Regions from separate parts of the Pseudomonas anuradhapurensis genome, predicted to be linked through region 1. Evidence: predicted binding sites of a transcription regulator. Region 1 holds the regulator's gene; each other region holds the start of a gene.
The links. Region 1 encodes FliA, which starts transcription of late flagellar genes. Its sites were predicted from a motif close to CTAAAGTTTNNNNNNNNNNNGCCGNTAA; they were not measured.
Positions count from the first base shown of each region.

Region 1 (5,919 bases):
TGGAGCCACTGCTGCGCAAGCGCGTGGTGCTGATCGATACCGCTGGCCTGCAGGCCAGCGACCCGGCCCTGCGCATGCAACTGGAAACCCTGGCCGGGCGCGGCATTGCCGCGAAGAACTACCTGGTCCTGGCCACCACCAGCCAGAAGCAGGTGCTGACCGCCGCCTACCACAGCTACAAACGCTGCGGTCTGGCCGGCTGCATCCTGACCAAACTCGATGAAACGGCAAGCCTGGGTGATGTCCTGAGCCTTGCCATCAGTCATGAACTGCCAGTGGCCTACCTGACCGATGGGCCGCGCATTCCTGACGACCTGCACCTGCCGCGAGGGCACCAGTTGGTGTCGCGTGCGGTCAATGTGCAGCAGCAGGACGAGCCCAGCGAAGAGGCCATGGCCGACATGTTCGCTGATCTCTATCACAACCCACGGCGAGCGGGTTGATGATGAAGCGTGTGCAAGGTAGCTATGCCAAGGGGTACGCAGAATTGCCCCACGTGTGGCCTGAGTCCCAGCGAGACAAGGTAAATAACAGACATGGGTAGCATGCATCCCGTACAGGTGATCGCCGTGACCGGTGGCAAAGGTGGCGTCGGCAAGACTAACGTTTCAGTGAACTTGTCTCTGGCGCTGGCCGAGCTCGGCCGCAGGGTCATGCTGCTCGACGCCGACCTGGGCCTGGCCAACGTCGACGTGTTGCTCGGCCTTACGCCCAAGCGCACCCTGGCCGATGTCATCGAGGGGCGCTGCGAGCTGCGTGACGTGATGCTGCAGGGCCCTGGCGGTGTGCGCATCGTCCCGGCGGCCTCGGGCACCCAGAGCATGGTGCACCTGGCCCCGGCCCAGCATGCCGGGTTGATCCAGGCGTTCAGCGAAATCGGCGACAACCTCGACGTGCTGGTGATCGACACCGCTGCCGGTATTGGTGACTCGGTGGTCAGCTTCGTCCGCGCGGCCCAGGAAGTGCTGCTGGTGGTGTGTGACGAACCCACGTCCATCACCGATGCCTATGCCCTGATCAAGCTGCTCAACCGCGACTACGGCATGAACCGCTTCCGCGTGTTGGCCAACATGGCCCAGAGCCCGCAGGAAGGGCGCAACCTGTTTGCCAAGCTGACCAAGGTCACCGACCGCTTCCTCGATGTCGCCCTGCAGTACGTGGGCGCCGTGCCGTATGACGAATGCGTGCGCAAGGCCGTGCAGAAGCAGCGCGCCGTCTACGAAGCCTTCCCTCGCTCCAAGTGCGCCCTGGCATTCAAGGCGATTGCGCAGAAGGTCGACAGCTGGCCGCTGCCGGCCAACCCGCGCGGTCACCTGGAATTCTTTGTCGAGCGCCTGGTGCAACCCACCAGCGCGGGACCCGTGTTATGAATGCGAGTGGTTTCAAGATGTACAGCCGAGCATCGAAAGACGCGCAGTACGAGCTGATCGAGCGCTACGCCCCATTGGTCAAGCGCATCGCCTACCACCTGTTGGCGCGGTTGCCGGCCAACGTGCAGGTCGAGGACCTGATCCAGGCCGGCATGATCGGCCTGCTGGAAGTGGCCAACAAGTACGATGCCAGCAAGGGCGCCAGCTTTGAAACTTACGCTGGCATTCGTATTCGCGGCGCCATGCTCGACGAAGTGCGCAAGGGCGACTGGGCGCCACGTTCGGTGCACCGCAACACGCGCATGGTCAGTGACGCGATGCGTGCCGTGGAGGCCAGAACCGGGCGTGACGCTAAAGATCATGAAGTTGCTGCCGAACTCCAGTTGAGTCTCGATGATTACTACGGGATCTTGAACGATACCCTGGGCAGCCGCCTGTTCAGCTTCGACGACCTGCTGCAGGACGGCGAGCACGAAGGGTTGCATGAGGATGGTGCCAGTGGTCAGGTCGAACCTGCACGTGGCCTGGAGGACGAGCGCTTCCAGGCGGCCCTGACCGAGGCCATCGCCAACCTGCCGGAGCGTGAGCGCCTGGTGCTGGCGCTGTACTACGACGAAGAGCTGAACCTCAAGGAAATCGGTGAGGTGCTTGGGGTCAGCGAGTCGCGAGTCAGCCAGTTGCACAGCCAGTGTGCCGCGCGCCTGCGCAGCCGCCTGGGCGAATGGCGGGCGCGTTGAACCCGGTGTCGTTGCAGTCGTTTTCCACGTTGTACCCAATTGATTGAATGCGTGCTCGGGGCCGAGCGCGTTAGAGACTGCTTGGAGGTCTACTTGAACAAAGACATGAAAATCCTCATCGTTGACGACTTTTCGACGATGCGGCGGATCATCAAGAACCTGTTGCGTGACCTGGGCTTCACCAACACGGAGGAGGCCGATGACGGCATCACGGCGCTGCCGATGCTGGAGAACGGCCACTACGATTTCCTGGTGACCGACTGGAACATGCCCGGCATGTCCGGCATCGACCTGCTGCGCAAGGTGCGTGCCAGCGACAAGCTGAAAGCCATGCCGGTACTGATGGTGACCGCCGAGGCCAAGCGCGACCAGATCATTGAAGCGGCCCAGGCCGGGGTCAATGGCTATGTGGTCAAGCCGTTCACCGCCCAGGTGCTCAAGGAAAAGATCGAGAAGATCTTCGAACGCGTCAACGGCTGAGTCTCGTCAGGGGGGCGCCATGGATTCATCACAAACGTCTTTGGGCGAGTTCGAGTCGACCCTGAAGAAGCATGCCCAGGAACTGGTCGCAAGCCTTGAGCACGGCCGGTTCGGCGAGGCGGTGCAGCTGATCCACGAGCTGAACCAGACCCGCGACCGCGGCCTGTACCAGGAAGTCGGCAAGCTCACCCGTGAGCTGCACAGTGCCATTGTCAGTTTCCAGATCGACCCGACCATGCCGCAGGCCGAGGAGGTGTCGCAGATAACCGACGCCACCGAGCGCCTGTCCTACGTGGTCAGGCTCACCGAGGGCGCGGCCAACCGCACCATGGACCTGGTCGAGGAAAGCACCCCGGTGCTCAACGACCTGGCCAGCGAGGCTGCGGCCCTGAGCAGCGACTGGCAGCGTTTCATGCGCCGTGAAGTGGCTGCGCCGGAGTTTCGCGACCTGGTGAAGCGGGTTGACAGTTTCCTGACGCACAGCGCCGAAGGTAACCGCAAGGTTGCCGGCCACCTCAACGACATTCTGCTGGCCCAGGACTATCAGGACCTGACCGGCCAAGTGATCAAGCGCGTCACCGCGTTGGTGACCGAAGTGGAAAGCAACCTGCTGAAACTGGTGCTGATGGCCAGCCAGGTCGACCGCTTTGCGGGTATCCAGCATGACCACGATCAACTGCGCGCAGAAAAAGATCGAGAAAAACATCCGACTCGGGGTGAAGGTCCGCAGATTCATGCCGATAAGCGTGAAGACGTCGTGTCCGGTCAGGACGATGTCGATGATCTGCTGTCCAGCCTGGGTTTTTAAGGAGCACCTTTGATGAGCTTCGGCGCCGATGAAGAAATCCTCCAGGATTTCCTGGTAGAAGCCGGCGAAATTCTTGAGCAACTGTCCGAGCAACTGGTCGAGCTGGAAAGCCGGCCCGACGATGCCGACCTGCTCAATGCGATCTTTCGCGGTTTCCACACTGTAAAAGGGGGCGCCGGCTTCCTCCAGCTCAACGAGCTGGTGGAGTGCTGCCATATCGCCGAGAACGTGTTCGACATCCTGCGCAAAGGTGAGCGCCGGGTCGATGCGGAACTGATGGATGTGGTGCTCGAGGCACTGGATACGGTCAACAGCATGTTTGGCCAGGTGCGCGAACGCAGCGAAGTGACCCCGGCCACCCCCGAGCTGCTGGCGGCGTTGTCGCGCCTGGCCGAGCCGGGCGCTGCGCAAGAAGCCGAAGCGCCTGCCGCTGCGGCAGCGGAGCCGGTTGTCGAGGCTGCCGCCGAAGAGCAGGACATCACCGACAGCGAGTTCGAGCAGTTGCTCGACTCGCTCGATGCGGTCAAGGCGCAAGCTGCAGCCGACGAGCAGCTGCAGGGTGAGACCGTCAGTGGCGAAGGTGACGAGATCACCGACGCCGAGTTCGAATCGCTGCTCGACCAGTTGCACGGCAAAGGCCAGTTCAGTGCCGAGCTTGCCGCGCCAGCGGTCGCCAGTGCGCCGGTAGCGGCCAGCGACGAGATTACCGACGCCGAATTCGAATCGCTGCTCGACCAGTTGCATGGCAAGGGCACGTTCCAGGCTGATGCCTTGCCGGCCGCCAAGGCCTCGGCGCCTGCCGCCGCTGCCCCTGGCGCCGGTGGTGACGAAATCAGCGAGCACGAGTTCGAGGCGCTGCTGGACCAGTTGCACGGCAAGGGCAAGTTCGGCGGCGAAGTGGTCGCTGCCGAAACCCCCGCTGCGGCCAAGGTGCAAGCGCCGGCTGCCGCCAAGGCCGACAGCCAGCCAGTGGCCAAGCCTGCCGCAGCGCCAGCCCCTGCTGCGGCTCCCGCAGCGTCCAGCAAGCCTGCTGCGGCGCCACGCGCGCCGGCCCCGGCTGCCGACAAGCACGGCGCCAGCGAAGCGGAAACCACCGTGCGGGTTGATACCGCGCGCCTGGACGAGATCATGAACATGGTCGGCGAACTGGTGCTGGTGCGTAACCGCCTGGTGCGCCTGGGCCTGAACAGCGGCGACGAGGCCATGTCCAAGGCCGTGTCCAACCTCGACGTGGTCACCGCCGACCTGCAGACCGCGGTGATGAAAACCCGCATGCAGCCGATCAAGAAAGTCTTCGGCCGCTTCCCGCGCCTGGTACGTGACCTGGCCCGCCAGTTGAAGAAAGAGATCAACCTGGAGCTGGTCGGTGAAGAAACCGACCTCGACAAGAACCTGGTCGAGGCCCTGGCCGACCCGTTGGTGCACCTGGTGCGCAACGCGGTCGACCACGGCGTGGAAATGCCTGAAGAACGTGAGGCTGCAGGCAAGCCGCGTACTGGCCGGGTGGTACTGTCGGCGGAGCAGGAAGGCGACCACATCCTGTTGTCTATCTCTGACGACGGCAAGGGCATGGACCCCAACATCCTGCGCGCCAAGGCCGTGGAAAAGGGCCTGATGGACAAGGACGCCGCCGATCGCCTGAGCGAATCGGACTGCTACAACCTGATCTTCGCCCCGGGCTTCTCGACCAAGACCGAGATTTCCGACGTGTCTGGCCGTGGTGTCGGCATGGACGTGGTGAAGACCAAGATTTCCCAGCTCAACGGCTCGATCAACATCTTCTCGGCCAAGGGCCAGGGCTCGAAGATCGTCATCAAGGTGCCGCTGACCCTGGCGATCATGCCGACCCTGATGGTGATGCTGGGCAACCAGGCGTTCGCCTTCCCGCTGGTCAACGTCAACGAAATCTTCCACCTCGACCTGTCGCGTACCAACGTGGTCGACGGCCAGGAAGTGGTGATCGTACGCGACAAGGCATTGCCGTTGTTCTACCTCAAGCGCTGGCTGGTCCAGGGCCAGGTGCACGAAGAGCAGCACGAGGGTCATGTGGTGATCCTGTCGGTCGGCACCCAGCGCATCGGCTTTGTCGTCGATCAACTGGTTGGCCAGGAAGAAGTGGTAATCAAGCCGCTGGGCAAGATGCTGCAGGGCACCCCGGGGATGTCCGGGGCCACCATTACCGGCGACGGTCGCATCGCGTTGATTCTCGACGTCCCGAGCATGCTCAAGCGTTACGCCGCACGGCGTATTTGATTTCGGTGGCGCACCCTGGCGGGTTGCGCCACCTAACGGAGTGTTTATGGCAGTCAAGGTCCTGGTGGTGGATGATTCCGGTTTCTTCCGCCGCCGCGTCTCGGAAATCCTCGCGGCGGATCCGACGATCCAGGTGGTGGGTACCGCGACCAACGGCAGGGAAGCAATCGACCAGGCGCTGGCGCTCAAGCCCGATGTCATCACCATGGACTACGAGATGCCCATGATGGACGGCATCACCGCAGTGCGGCATATCATGCAGCGCTGCCCG
Region 1 covers NZ_CP077097.1:3,679,372-3,685,290, reverse strand. Annotated here, with positions in the region: gene flhF (flagellar biosynthesis GTPase FlhF) at 1-443, shown strand, start outside; gene fleN (flagellar synthesis regulator FleN) at 528-1,370, shown strand; gene fliA (RNA polymerase sigma factor FliA) at 1,367-2,107, shown strand; gene HU763_RS16935 (chemotaxis response regulator CheY) at 2,213-2,587, shown strand; gene HU763_RS16930 (protein phosphatase CheZ) at 2,607-3,395, shown strand; gene HU763_RS16925 (chemotaxis protein CheA) at 3,408-5,648, shown strand; gene HU763_RS16920 (protein-glutamate methylesterase/protein-glutamine glutaminase) at 5,695-5,919, shown strand, end outside.

Region 2 (5,919 bases), 1.1 Mb from region 1:
CCTGTTCGCTGAACTCAAGCGCCTGGGTTACAAGACCGCGATCCTGTCCGGTGGCTTTAGTTACTTTGCGCGCCAGGTGCAGGCGCGCCTGGGTATCGACTACGTGTTCGCCAACGAGCTGGAAGTGGTCGATGGCAAGGTGACCGGCGTGGCCGTGGAGCCGATTGTCGATGCCCAGCGCAAGGCCGAGCTGCTGCAGAAGCTGGCCAGCGAAGAAGGCCTGGAACTGGAGCAGACCATCGCCGTGGGCGATGGCGCCAACGACCTGCCGATGCTGTCGTTGGCTGGCCTGGGCGTGGCGTTCCGCGCCAAGCCGCTGGTACGCCAGTCGGCCAAGCAGGCGATTTCCACCCTGGGGCTGGATGGGGTGTTGTACCTGCTGGGCGTACGTGACCGCGACGCGCGCGGCTGATTCGAGAGTCTTGGGGCTGCTTCGCAGCCCTATCGCGACACGAGGCCGCTCCTACAGGGCAGTGCAATATTTGAAACTGCGAAAATCCTGTAGGAGCGGCCTCGTGTCGCGATAGGGCCGCAAAGCGGCCCCAGGTTCTATCAGGCAATCAAGCCTGCGCAGGCATCGCCAACTGTTGCCCCATGCGCACCGCAGAGCCGGCCCCCAGCGTCTCGGCCCATTTCACCTGCTCTGGCCCGAACAGCACGATAGCGGTCGAGCCCAGCTTGAAGCGGCCCAGCTCGGCGCCTTTTTCCAGGTGGATCGGCGCGCGGCTGGCTTCGTCGTAACGGAAGGTCTTCAGCTCGCGCTTGGGCGGCGTCACCAGCCCGGCCCACACGGTTTCGATCGAGGCGACGATCATCGCCCCCACCAGCACCACGGCCATCGGCCCGCGTTCGGTATCGAACAGGCACACCACGCGTTCATTGCGGGCGAACAGCTCGGGGACGTTCTCGGCGGTGGTCTGGTTGACCGAGAACAGGCGGCCCGGCACGTAGACCATTTCACGCAGGGTGCCAGCCAGCGGCATGTGCACGCGGTGGTAGTCCTTGGGCGACAGGTAGATGGTGGCGAACTCGCCGCCCATGAATGGCGCGGCCATCGCCGGGTCGCCGCCCAGCAGTTCCTGCGCGCTGAAGCCGTGGCCCTTGGCCTGGAAGATGCGGCCGTGCTCGATCGGGCCAAGCTGGCTGACGGCACCGTCGGCCGGGCACAGGATGGCACCCGGGGTTTCATCCAGCGGGCGCGCGCCTGGCTTCAGGGCACGGGTGAAGAACGCGTTGAAGTGCTCGTAGGCGCTCAAGTCTTCGACCAGGGCTTCGGCCATGTTCACCTGGTAGCGCTTGGCGAACCAGGCGGTAAAGGCATTCTTGAACCAGCGCACGCGGCATTCGGCGATGCAGCCGGCCAGGCGCGACAGCAGATGGTGCGGCAGCAGGTACTGGCTGATGATGAACAAACGGGATTTCATGCAGGTTCCTTAAACTTCTACAGGCGTGTCCGGGTGGTTGCCCCATTCGCTCCACGAGCCGGCGTAGGCCTTGACGCGTGGGTAGCCGAGGGCCTTGGCCACCAGGTAGGTGAAACCGGAGCGGCGGTGGGATTGGCAATGGGTGATCACTTCCTTGTCGGGGGTGATCCCCAGGTTCAGCAGGACTTCGGCGATGTCCGGGCGGATGCGCAGGTGGTCGTTGAGGTCCATGCCGGCTGTCCACTCGAAGTTGATCGCGCCGGGAATATGGCCGCCCCGAGCTGCCAGCACCTTCTCGCCGCGAAACTCCTGCGGACCACGGGCATCCCAGATGACCAGGTCGTGCGCGCCCAGGCGGCTTTGCAGGTACTCACGGGTGGCGGTGGGCGCCGTGTCGATGCGCAGCTGCACAGGGGAATTACCGCTGGCGGGCACTTCGGTGGAGAGCTTGTCGGCCGGCCAAGCCTGAATGCCGCCATTCAGGTAGTGATAGTGCTTATGGCCGATCACATCGAGCAGCCAGATGAAGCGCCCGGCCCAGCCACCGCCTTCGTCGTCGTACACCACGTATACCGCGTCGTCGCGGTGGCCGAGTTCACTGAACAGCTTCTCCAGATCGGCCTGGGCCGGCAGCAAGCCGGGCGCAGGCGGCTGGCCGAGCTGGGTGCGCTTGCCTTCGACGAAGCGTGCGCCGGGGATATGCCCGCTGACATAGCGGTTGCTGCTGCTCAGGTCGACCAGGATCAGCTGTTTCGAGTCCAGGCGTGGCAGCAGGTCTGCGGCTTCGATCACCAACGGCAGGCCGGAAAAGTCAGTCATCCACGGTCTCCAGTGTGGAAAGAGGGGCGATTGTAGCGCAAGGCTCAGGCCTTGCGGTTGGCGAACACCGACAGCGCCCGCTCGGTGCATTGTGCCGTCTTGCCGAAGGCTTGCACGCTGACATCGGCCAAGGGTCGGCTGCCTTGGTCGGCTACCACCAGCATCAACACTTGGTCATTGACCGCCAACGAGCGTAGCAGTGCGTGTTCGCTGTTGAACAACGCCCGCAGCGGGGCCGGCAGCAGCGCCGAGAGCTGGCTGTGGTTTTCCGGGGTGATGCGCAATTGGCCGGCCTGGGCCAGCAGCTTTTGCAGCAGTTTGTTCTCTGACACTTGCAGGGCAAGCGCCCCGGCCTCCTTGGGCAGGCCGGCGAACTGCTGCACACGCAGCTGATCGCTGGCCTTGTCCAGGCTCAGCAGCAGGACGCGCTGCATGCCGCAGGCCAGCAGGGCCTCGAGGGCCTGGGTGGCCAGGTGCACGCTGTTGGTGAACGGGCTGGGCTGGGCCAGCAGGTGCTGGCACAGCTTGCGCCAGCGTGTCAGCTCGTCGTTGCTGGGCGGTGGCGGTGCCAGCATGTCCGGGTGCGGACGGCGCTGGTGCCAAGGCCAGATCAGCGCTTCGGCCGGGTGGAACAGGGCGTGCTGGGCGTGGCGACGCGCACTTGCCGCAGCCTGCTGGTGCACCTGTTGCTGCACGTCTTCCAGCGAGGTCTGCAGGTACAGTGCGGTTAATAGCTGCCAGCGCAGCAGGTGCGGGTTGTCCCAGCCCACCTGCGCCGCCAGGGCCAGGTTGTTGGCCAGCAGCACGGTGTTGGCCGGCTGGTTGAACCAGCGGCGCAGGCCAGGCTCGGCGTCCAGGCGATGCTGTTGGCTGAGCAGGTCCGGGTCGCGGGCGATGGCAAGCACCTGGGCCAGTTGTTCGCGCTCGTCCAGCAGCAGGTGATAACCCTGGGTCACCCATTGTGGCAGGCGCCAGAACTCTGCCATGGCCTGGCACAGCGTGAGAATGCGCACGCCAAACAGCTCCTGCTCGACATGGGCGGCGTCCTCGCCCTTGTGGATAACCCGCAGTTCCCAGGTGTCGAGCAACTTGGGGTAGGCCAGCGCCAGCGGCCAGAGTGGCGACAGGAACAGCAGGCTGCCCCAGTGGATTTCCTGCCACAGCCGTGCCAGGCGGCTGGCGAACAGGCCGCTGGCCTGCTGCGAGGCGTGCTGGCTGATCAGCTGGAACTGGCACAGTACCGGTGGGATCTCTTCGGCGGGCACCGCCGGCAGGCGCTTGAGCAGCTGTTCGCTGCGCTCCAGGCCGAGGCGGTTGAGGGCGATTTCCAGGCTCTCGGCCGGTTCGGCGAGGCTGGCGTTGGTGGGGTGATTGGCTTCGCGCATCACCGACAGCACCAGTGCCGGGCTATCCTGCATCAGTTCGGCGATATCGCGCAGCGAGCGGCGGCTATCGTGGATGGCGTTCATGACCCGGTCGTAGCTGTGCTTCGGCACGGGGATGCGAATACTCTCGAGCAGCTTTACCCAGGCCTCTAGCGTACGCGGGGCCTGAGCGGGCACCTTGGTTTCAATTGTCATTTTGACATCAGTCCGAACTGGCTTTTCGCAATGAGTGGCTATAGTCTGGCGCAGTTCTGCCGATAAGTAGAAGAAGAGTTTTCAGGCTCCCGTCTCTTCCCCTGACCACGACAGCAAGTGCTTTGAACCTATGGCTAAAATTATCGGCATCATCGTCGTATTCGCGAGCGTGCTCGGCGGATACGTACTCTCCCACGGTAAGATCGCGGCACTGATCCAGCCGTTCGAAGTACTGATCATCGGCGGTGCGGCCTTCGGTGCATTCCTGCAGGCCAACCCTGGCCACATGACCATGCACGTCATCAAGAAGTCGATGAAGATGTTCGGCTCGCGCTTCAGCCATGCCTTCTACCTGGAAGTGCTGGGCCTGGTGTACGAGATCCTCAACAAGAGCCGTCGTGAAGGCATGATGGCCATCGAGGCCGACATCGAGGATGCCGCAGCCAGCCCGATCTTCGCCAAGTACCCGACAGTGCTGGCCGACGAGCGCATGACCGCCTTCATCTGCGACTACCTGCGCATCATGTCCACCGGCAACATGGCGCCGCACGAGCTCGAAGGCCTGTTCGACATGGAGCTGTTGAGCATGAAGGAAGAGCTCGAGCATCCGTCGCATGCGGTGAATGGCATCGCCGACGGCATGCCAGGCTTCGGTATCGTTGCGGCGGTACTGGGCATCGTGGTGACCATGGCCTCGCTCGGCGAGGGTGACCAGGCCTCCATCGGCCTCCATGTGGGTGCGGCGCTGGTAGGTACCTTCTTCGGTATTCTGGCGGCCTACGGCTTCTTTGGTCCGCTGGCCAAGTGCCTGGAGCACGATGCCAAGGAAGAACTGAACCTCTACGAATCGATCAAGGCTTCGCTGGTGGCCTCGGCCTCGGGCATGCCGCCTTCGCTGGCGGTGGAATTCGGGCGCAAGGTGCTGTACCCCAAGCACCGCCCAAGCTTTGCCGAACTGGAACAAGCGGTTCGCGGTCGCTGAGTCATGGAGAACAATCAGCCCATCATCGTCAAGCGCGTCAAGCGCTATGGCGGCGGCCATCACGGCGGCGCCTGGAAAATCGCCTTTGCCGACTTCGCCACGGCGATGATGGCGTTCTTCCTGGTGCTGTGGCTGTTGTCCACGGCCACGCCGGAACAGAAGATCGCCATCGCCGGTTACTTCAAGGACCCGATCGGCTTCTCGGAAAGCGGTACGCCCTACATCATCGACCTGGGTGGCTCGCCGCAGCTGGCGCCGGAAAAGACCATCAACCCCGAAACCAAGTCCGAGCCGACGCCTGATACCAGCATCCAGCTGGACAAGGACCAGGTCGAGACCATGGCCGAGCAGGTCGAGCGCGAGCGCCTGGAGTTGTTGCTGCAGGAGCTGCAGAACAAGGTCGAGGAAAACCCGCAGCTGCAGAAGTTCAAGGACCAGATCCTGTTCGAGATCACCCAGGACGGCCTGCGCATCCAGATCATGGATGCCGAGAACCGGCCAATGTTCGACATCGGCAGCGCGCGCCTGCAGCCGTACTTCGAAGACATCCTGCTGGCCATGGCCGACACCATCAAGGCGGTGCCGAACAAGATCAGCATCAGCGGCCACACCGATGCCAAGCCGTATGCAGGCAGTGGTGAGTTCGGCAACTGGGAGCTGTCGGCCAACCGCGCCAACGCCGCCCGTCGCGCGCTGGTAGCCGGTGGCTATCCGGATGGACAGGTGGCGCGGGTGGTGGGCTATGCCTCGTCGTCGCTGTTCGACCGCAACAACCCGTTCAACCCGGTCAACCGCCGCATCGACATCATCGTGCTGACCAAAAAGGCCCAGCGCAACATCGAGGGTGAGCAGGGCGCGCCAGAAGCACCGGCTGCCGAGCCTACACCTCCGGCCACTGCGGCACCGGCTGTGCCAGGGGGGACCGAGCAGGCACCCATGCAGCCGCGTGAACTGCGCCAGAAGCTGAACATCTTCGAAGAGGGGACGTTGAAGATGGATGAGACCAAGGAGCAGTAAACCCTACAGGATCGCGCTGTAGCTGAAGCAAGCGCGGAACCTGTGGGAGCGGGCTTGCCCGCGAACACGGGCGAAGCCCGTGCCAACCACCGCGGTG
Region 2 covers NZ_CP077097.1:4,789,728-4,795,646, reverse strand. Annotated here, with positions in the region: gene serB (phosphoserine phosphatase SerB) at 1-412, shown strand, start outside; gene asd (archaetidylserine decarboxylase) at 561-1,424, opposite strand; gene HU763_RS21985 (rhodanese-like domain-containing protein) at 1,434-2,243, opposite strand; gene HU763_RS21980 (HDOD domain-containing protein) at 2,288-3,823, opposite strand; gene motA (flagellar motor stator protein MotA) at 3,954-4,805, shown strand; gene motB (flagellar motor protein MotB) at 4,809-5,822, shown strand.
Region 2: motA (flagellar motor stator protein MotA) is a predicted target of FliA. The motif match lies at 3,862-3,889, and genes of this name have one in related genera.

Region 3 (5,919 bases), 480 kb from region 1:
ATGACCTCCAGCCCGTCCAGTTTCGGGATGCCGATATCCAGCACCACGATATCCGGCAGGTGCTGGCGAGTCAGCTGCAGCGCAGCCACGCCGTTGTCGGTCTCCGCCACGACGTCATAACCATGCCGCTCCATCAGCATGCGCACGGCCAGGCGTATGACCGGATGATCATCCACGATGAGCACTTTATTCATGCGATATCCATTCATTGTTCTGCTTTGGCACGCCACGATAACCGACAGAACGCGGGATGGCGCGACGATTTGCCGAAGAAACAGATGAACAGATGAAACCTACAATACTTACAGAAATTTCCTACACATAACTACTACGCCTGTAACAACAAACTTCCTGAATAAGGAAGTAAATACTATTCCCCGTCTTTCAACACCCCATTCAAGGCCACTCTTCCCGTTGAGAAGTTTCAACCCGGGCCATTGAAAAATCCTCGTCGCCGCACCGGACAGCGATGATTCGTCGCCGGGGAAACAGTCCAGTCTTCAGTTGAGCAGCACAGTAAGGCAACAATGGGTGAAAACGCCGGAGACAGCCCTCATGCCCGAAAGACAACCTGTCGCCCCGCTGACGATCATTGCCATCTTCGCGGGCATCATCGAATCCTCCGCACTTGCTACCTTGCCGTTTCTCAGCGAAGCCAGCCAGAATCTCTATACTTGGTTCCTGGTTGGGTTTCCGTTCTTTCTGACAGCATTGTTTTTTCTGACACTCAACTTCAACTACAAGTCGTTCTACAACCCGTCATCGGATAACACGGCAAGCGACACTCCCCCGACCCCAGGTACCAAGAGCACGCCAAGCGCGCCCCGCAAGCTCAGCGAGGCCGTACATGGCGAACCTGTCACGATCATGTTTTCCGGGCCCGATGCTTGTCAGTTGATGGAACAGCAACTCCTGCTGGCACTGGCCCAACCGCTGCAAACGCCCAGGACATGGCGCTTTTGCAACCTGGATAAACGCCAATGTGCACAGTTGTCGGTCAGCCCGCTGGAAGAAGATGCCGCATCCCGAGGCGGATGAGCGCTGCAGGTTTGCAGCAAGCAAAAAAAACCCCGGCCGGGCCGGGGTTTCCATGGCATGCGCCAGCAATCAGAGCAGCGAACGGCCCTTGTTGGCGGCAATGCGCATCCGCAGTGCGTTGAGCTTGATGAAGCCGGCAGCGTCCGCCTGGTTGTAGGCGCCGCCATCTTCCTCGAAGGTGGCGATGTTGGCGTCGAACAGCGAGTCGTCCGACTTGCGGCCGACCACGGTGACATTGCCTTTGTACAGCTTCAGACGCACCACGCCGTTCACGTTGACCTGCGAAGCGTCGATCATCTGCTGCAGCATCAGGCGCTCCGGGCTCCACCAGTAACCGGTGTAGATCAGGCTGGCATACTTCGGCATCAGCTCATCCTTCAGGTGAGCGACTTCGCGGTCCAGGGTGATCGACTCGATGGCACGGTGAGCCTTGAGCATGATGGTGCCGCCAGGGGTTTCGTAGCAACCACGCGACTTCATGCCGACGTAACGGTTCTCGACGATGTCGAGACGGCCGATGCCATTGGCACCACCGATACGGTTCAGGTCGGCCAGCACGGTGGCCGGGGTCTTCTCGACGCCGTCGATGGCAACGATGTCACCGTTGCGGTAGGTCAGCTCGATGTAGGTGGCCTGGTCCGGGGCGTTCTCGGGCGAGACGCTCCAGCGCCACATGTCTTCTTCGTGCTCGGTCCAGGTATCTTCCAGGACACCGCCTTCGTAGGAGATGTGCAGCAGGTTGGCGTCCATCGAGTATGGCGACTTCTTCTTGCCGTGACGCTCGATCGGAATACCATGCTTCTCGGCATAGTCCATCAGCTTTTCGCGGGACAGCAGGTCCCACTCGCGCCATGGAGCGATGACCTTGACGCCTGGTTTCAGGGCATACGCACCCAGCTCGAAACGCACCTGGTCGTTACCCTTGCCGGTGGCGCCGTGGGAAATGGCGTCAGCGCCGGTTTCGTTGGCGATTTCGATCAGGCGCTTGGCGATCAGCGGACGTGCGATGGAGGTACCCAGCAGGTACTCACCTTCGTAGACGGTGTTGGCGCGGAACATCGGGAACACGAAATCACGCACGAACTCTTCGCGCAGGTCGTCGATGTAGATCTCTTTAACGCCCATTGCCTGGGCCTTGGCGCGGGCCGGCTCGACCTCTTCGCCCTGCCCGAGGTCAGCGGTGAAGGTCACCACTTCGCAGTTGTAGGTATCCTGCAGCCACTTGAGAATCACCGAAGTATCAAGGCCGCCGGAATACGCCAGTACGACCTTTTTTACGTCCGCCATGCCATCACTCCACGGGGTTGTACGGAAAGGCGTCGATTCTAACGGCGTTGCAAATAAATTTACAGTGGGGCGACAGCTTCTGACGACAAAGCGACAGGAACTGTCGGAAGGGCGACGGCGATTGCCAAAGGGCACGCCCTGGCATCTTTGGTGCCTATGAGATCGAGCGCCGCCGGCGCGGCGCTCGATCTGACAGGCGCTGAAGGCGTTGTGACGAACAGCGGGTGGCCCTGACGCAATCCCCTGCCATGCGCCCCTCTGGATTCAGGGTGTTTTCGCCCCCGGCGCAGCAGCAGCCGGACCGGCTGGAGCGGGCGCAGGAGCAACAGCAGGCGCCGGCTGTTCAACCGCCTTCTCCACCACTGCTACCCGGTCCAGCTCGATATTCACCCGGCGATTCCGCGCCCGATTGGCAGCACTATTGTTCTTCGCCAGCGGGTAACGCTCGCCATGGAAGCGCACCACGATCTGCTCTTCCGGCACGCCATGAGCCTTCAGATAGTCAGCCACGGCCAGTGCGCGGCGGCGCGACATATCGCGGTTGGTCAGGCGGTTGCCGCTGTTGTCCGAGTGGCCGTTGAGTTCGACATGGTTCACTGTCGGGTCGGCCTTCATGTAGTCGAGGATGACATCCAGCCGCGCCTTGGCCGACTGATCCAGTTCGAAACCGCCGCCAGGGAAGCCTACCTGGGTCTGGCGCACCTGGTCATAGTTCATCGGCAGCAGCTTGCCGGCACAGGCCTGGTAGTCGCTGTAGGCCTTGGCAAAGCTGACCGGCAGCACCCGCACTTCCATCGGCCTGCCCGCCTCGCCGGCATAATTGCGCACTACGGTGCTGCGGCCGTCGAGCAGGCCATTGATCAGCCGGCTGGCCTGGCCCTGCGACGAGCTGAACAACACGCCAGTGCGGGCCATGCGCACGCTGCCCAGGTTGATGTCGCTGCGCCCGGGTTGCCACGGCGCAGCGGCGGCCAGCAAGGTCGCGGTGCCGGCACCCAGCGCGTTGCTGTCCGAACGCAGCTGGAACACCGGCTGTTCGCCCGCACGGCGCACGAACTCACCACTGCCAAAGCCGTCGATCGGCTGCACCAGCCGGCATTCGAACTGGTCACCCTCGACCTTCCAGGCAATGTTCTCCATGCGTGTCTGGAAGGTCAGCGCGCCGGCCGGCAGACTGGCGAACAGGGTCATTAGGGCTAGGTAACGCTGGCGCACGGGCGGCTCCACAAATTCTGACGGCTTACCTGCAGGCTATCGGACGTCAGGCGGAAAACTTGATAGCCGTGCTCGCCCCAGGGTTTTCCGGTAGCATTGGGGCTTGAGTTCGACCCGCCTGGAATCCCCAATGTCCGATCGCCTGACCCTCCTGCGTCCCGACGACTGGCACATCCATCTGCGCGATGGTGCCGTCCTGCCCCACACCGTTGGCGACGTGGCGCGTACCTTCGCCCGTGCCATCATCATGCCCAACCTGGTTCCACCGGTTCGCAATGCTGCCGAGGCCGGCGCCTACCGTGAGCGCATCCTCGCCGCCCGGCCGGCCGGCAGCCGCTTCGAGCCGCTGATGGTGCTGTACCTCACCGACCGCACCAGCCCCGAGGACATCCGCGCGGCCAAGGCCAGCGGCTTCGTGCATGCCGCCAAGCTGTACCCAGCCGGTGCTACCACCAACTCCGACTCGGGCGTGACCAGCATCGACAATATCTTCCCGGCCATCGAGGCGCTGGCAGAAGTCGGCATGCCACTGTTGGTGCACGGCGAAGTGACGCGCAGCGAGATCGACGTGTTCGACCGCGAGAAGCGTTTCATCGATGAGCACATGCGCCGTGTGGTCGAACGCTTCCCGACGCTGAAAGTGGTGTTCGAGCACATCACCACCAGCGATGCCGCCCAGTTCGTCAGCGAGGCCCCGGCCAACGTCGGCGCGACCATTACCGCCCAGCATTTGCTGTACAACCGCAACCACATGCTGGTGGGCGGCATTCGTCCGCACTTCTACTGCCTGCCGATCCTCAAGCGCAACACCCACCAGGTGGCACTGCTGGACGCCGCCACCAGCGGCAACCCGAAGTTCTTCCTGGGCACCGACTCGGCCCCGCACGCCCGCCACGCCAAGGAAGCTGCCTGCGGCTGCGCCGGGTGCTACACCGCCTACGCAGCCATCGAGATGTACGCCGAAGCGTTCGAGCAGCGTAACGCGCTGGACAAGCTGGAAGGCTTCGCCAGCCTGCACGGCCCGGCCTTCTATGGCCTGCCGGCGAACACCGACACCATTACCCTGGTTCGCGAAGAATGGACCGCCCCGGACAGCCTGCCGTTTGGCGAGCAGACCGTAGTCCCGCTGCGCGCCGGCGAAAAACTGCGCTGGCGCCTGCTGGAGGAAAACGCGTGAGCGAAGACCTCTACGAAGACGACCTCGACACCCAGGGCAGCAGCGGTTCGCGTCACCCGATGGCCGAACGCTTCCGTGGCTACCTGCCAGTTGTGGTGGACGTTGAAACCGGTGGCTTCAACAGCGCCACCGACGCCCTGCTGGAAATTGCCGCAGTTACCATCGGCATGGACGAAAAGGGTTTTCTATTCCCCGAGCACACCTACTTCCACCGGGTTGAGCCCTTCGAAGGCGCCAACATCGAGCCGGCCGCACTGGAGTTCACCGGCATCAAGCTGGATCACCCGCTGCGCATGGCGGTGAGTGAGGAAAGCGCGCTGACCGACATCTTCCGTGGCGTACGCAAGGCGCTCAAGGCCAATGGCTGCAAGCGGGCGATTCTGGTAGGCCACAACAGCAGTTTCGACCTTGGCTTCCTCAATGCAGCGGTGATGCGCAACGACCTCAAGCGCAACCCGTTCCACCCGTTCTCCAGCTTCGACACCGCTACCCTGGCGGGCCTGGCCTACGGCCAGACCGTACTGGCGCGGGCCTGCCAGAGCGCCGACATCGACTTTGACGGGCGGGAAGCGCACTCGGCCCGTTACGACACCGAGAAGACTGCCGAGCTGTTCTGCGGCATCGTCAACCGCTGGAAAGAGATGGGCGGCTGGCGCGATTTCAACGACTGATCTGACATCCGGGGCCGCTTTGCGGCCCATCGCGACACAAGGCCGCTCCTAAGGAGTTTGAGCTGCGCTCCAGATGCTGGATACCTGCCCACCACCTTGGGCGCAGCTCGGTTCGCATAAAACCTGCAGGAGCGGCCTTGTGTCGCGATAGGCGCGTAAAGCGCTCGCAGAAGCCAGACACAAAAAAACCGGCCGAAAGGGCCGGTTTTTTCATGCGCGCGGCAATTACAGCTTGCCAGCGTTCTCGCTCAGGTAGGCAGCAACGCCTTCTGGCGAAGCGTTCATGCCTTTGTCGCCTTTCTTCCAGTTGGCAGGGCAGACTTCGCCGTGCTCTTCGTGGAACTGCAGGGCGTCGACCAGGCGCAGCAGCTCGTCCATGTTACGGCCCAGTGGCAGGTCGTTGACGATCTGCGAACGAACCACACCGTTGGTGTCGATCAGGAAGGCACCACGGAAAGCCACGCCGCCTTCGGACTCGACGTCGTAGGCCTTGCAGATTTCGTGGGTCATGTCGGCAGCCAGGGTGTACTT
Region 3 covers NZ_CP077097.1:4,157,201-4,163,119, forward strand. Annotated here, with positions in the region: gene HU763_RS19055 (response regulator transcription factor) at 1-194, opposite strand, end outside; gene HU763_RS19060 (hypothetical protein) at 556-1,038, shown strand; gene HU763_RS19065 (argininosuccinate synthase) at 1,108-2,325, opposite strand; gene HU763_RS19070 (flagellar protein MotY) at 2,590-3,540, opposite strand; gene pyrC (dihydroorotase) at 3,671-4,717, shown strand; gene rnt (ribonuclease T) at 4,777-5,388, shown strand; gene HU763_RS19085 (peroxiredoxin) at 5,614-5,919, opposite strand, start outside.
Region 3: HU763_RS19070 (flagellar protein MotY) is a predicted target of FliA. The motif match lies at 3,577-3,604, and genes of this name have one in related genera.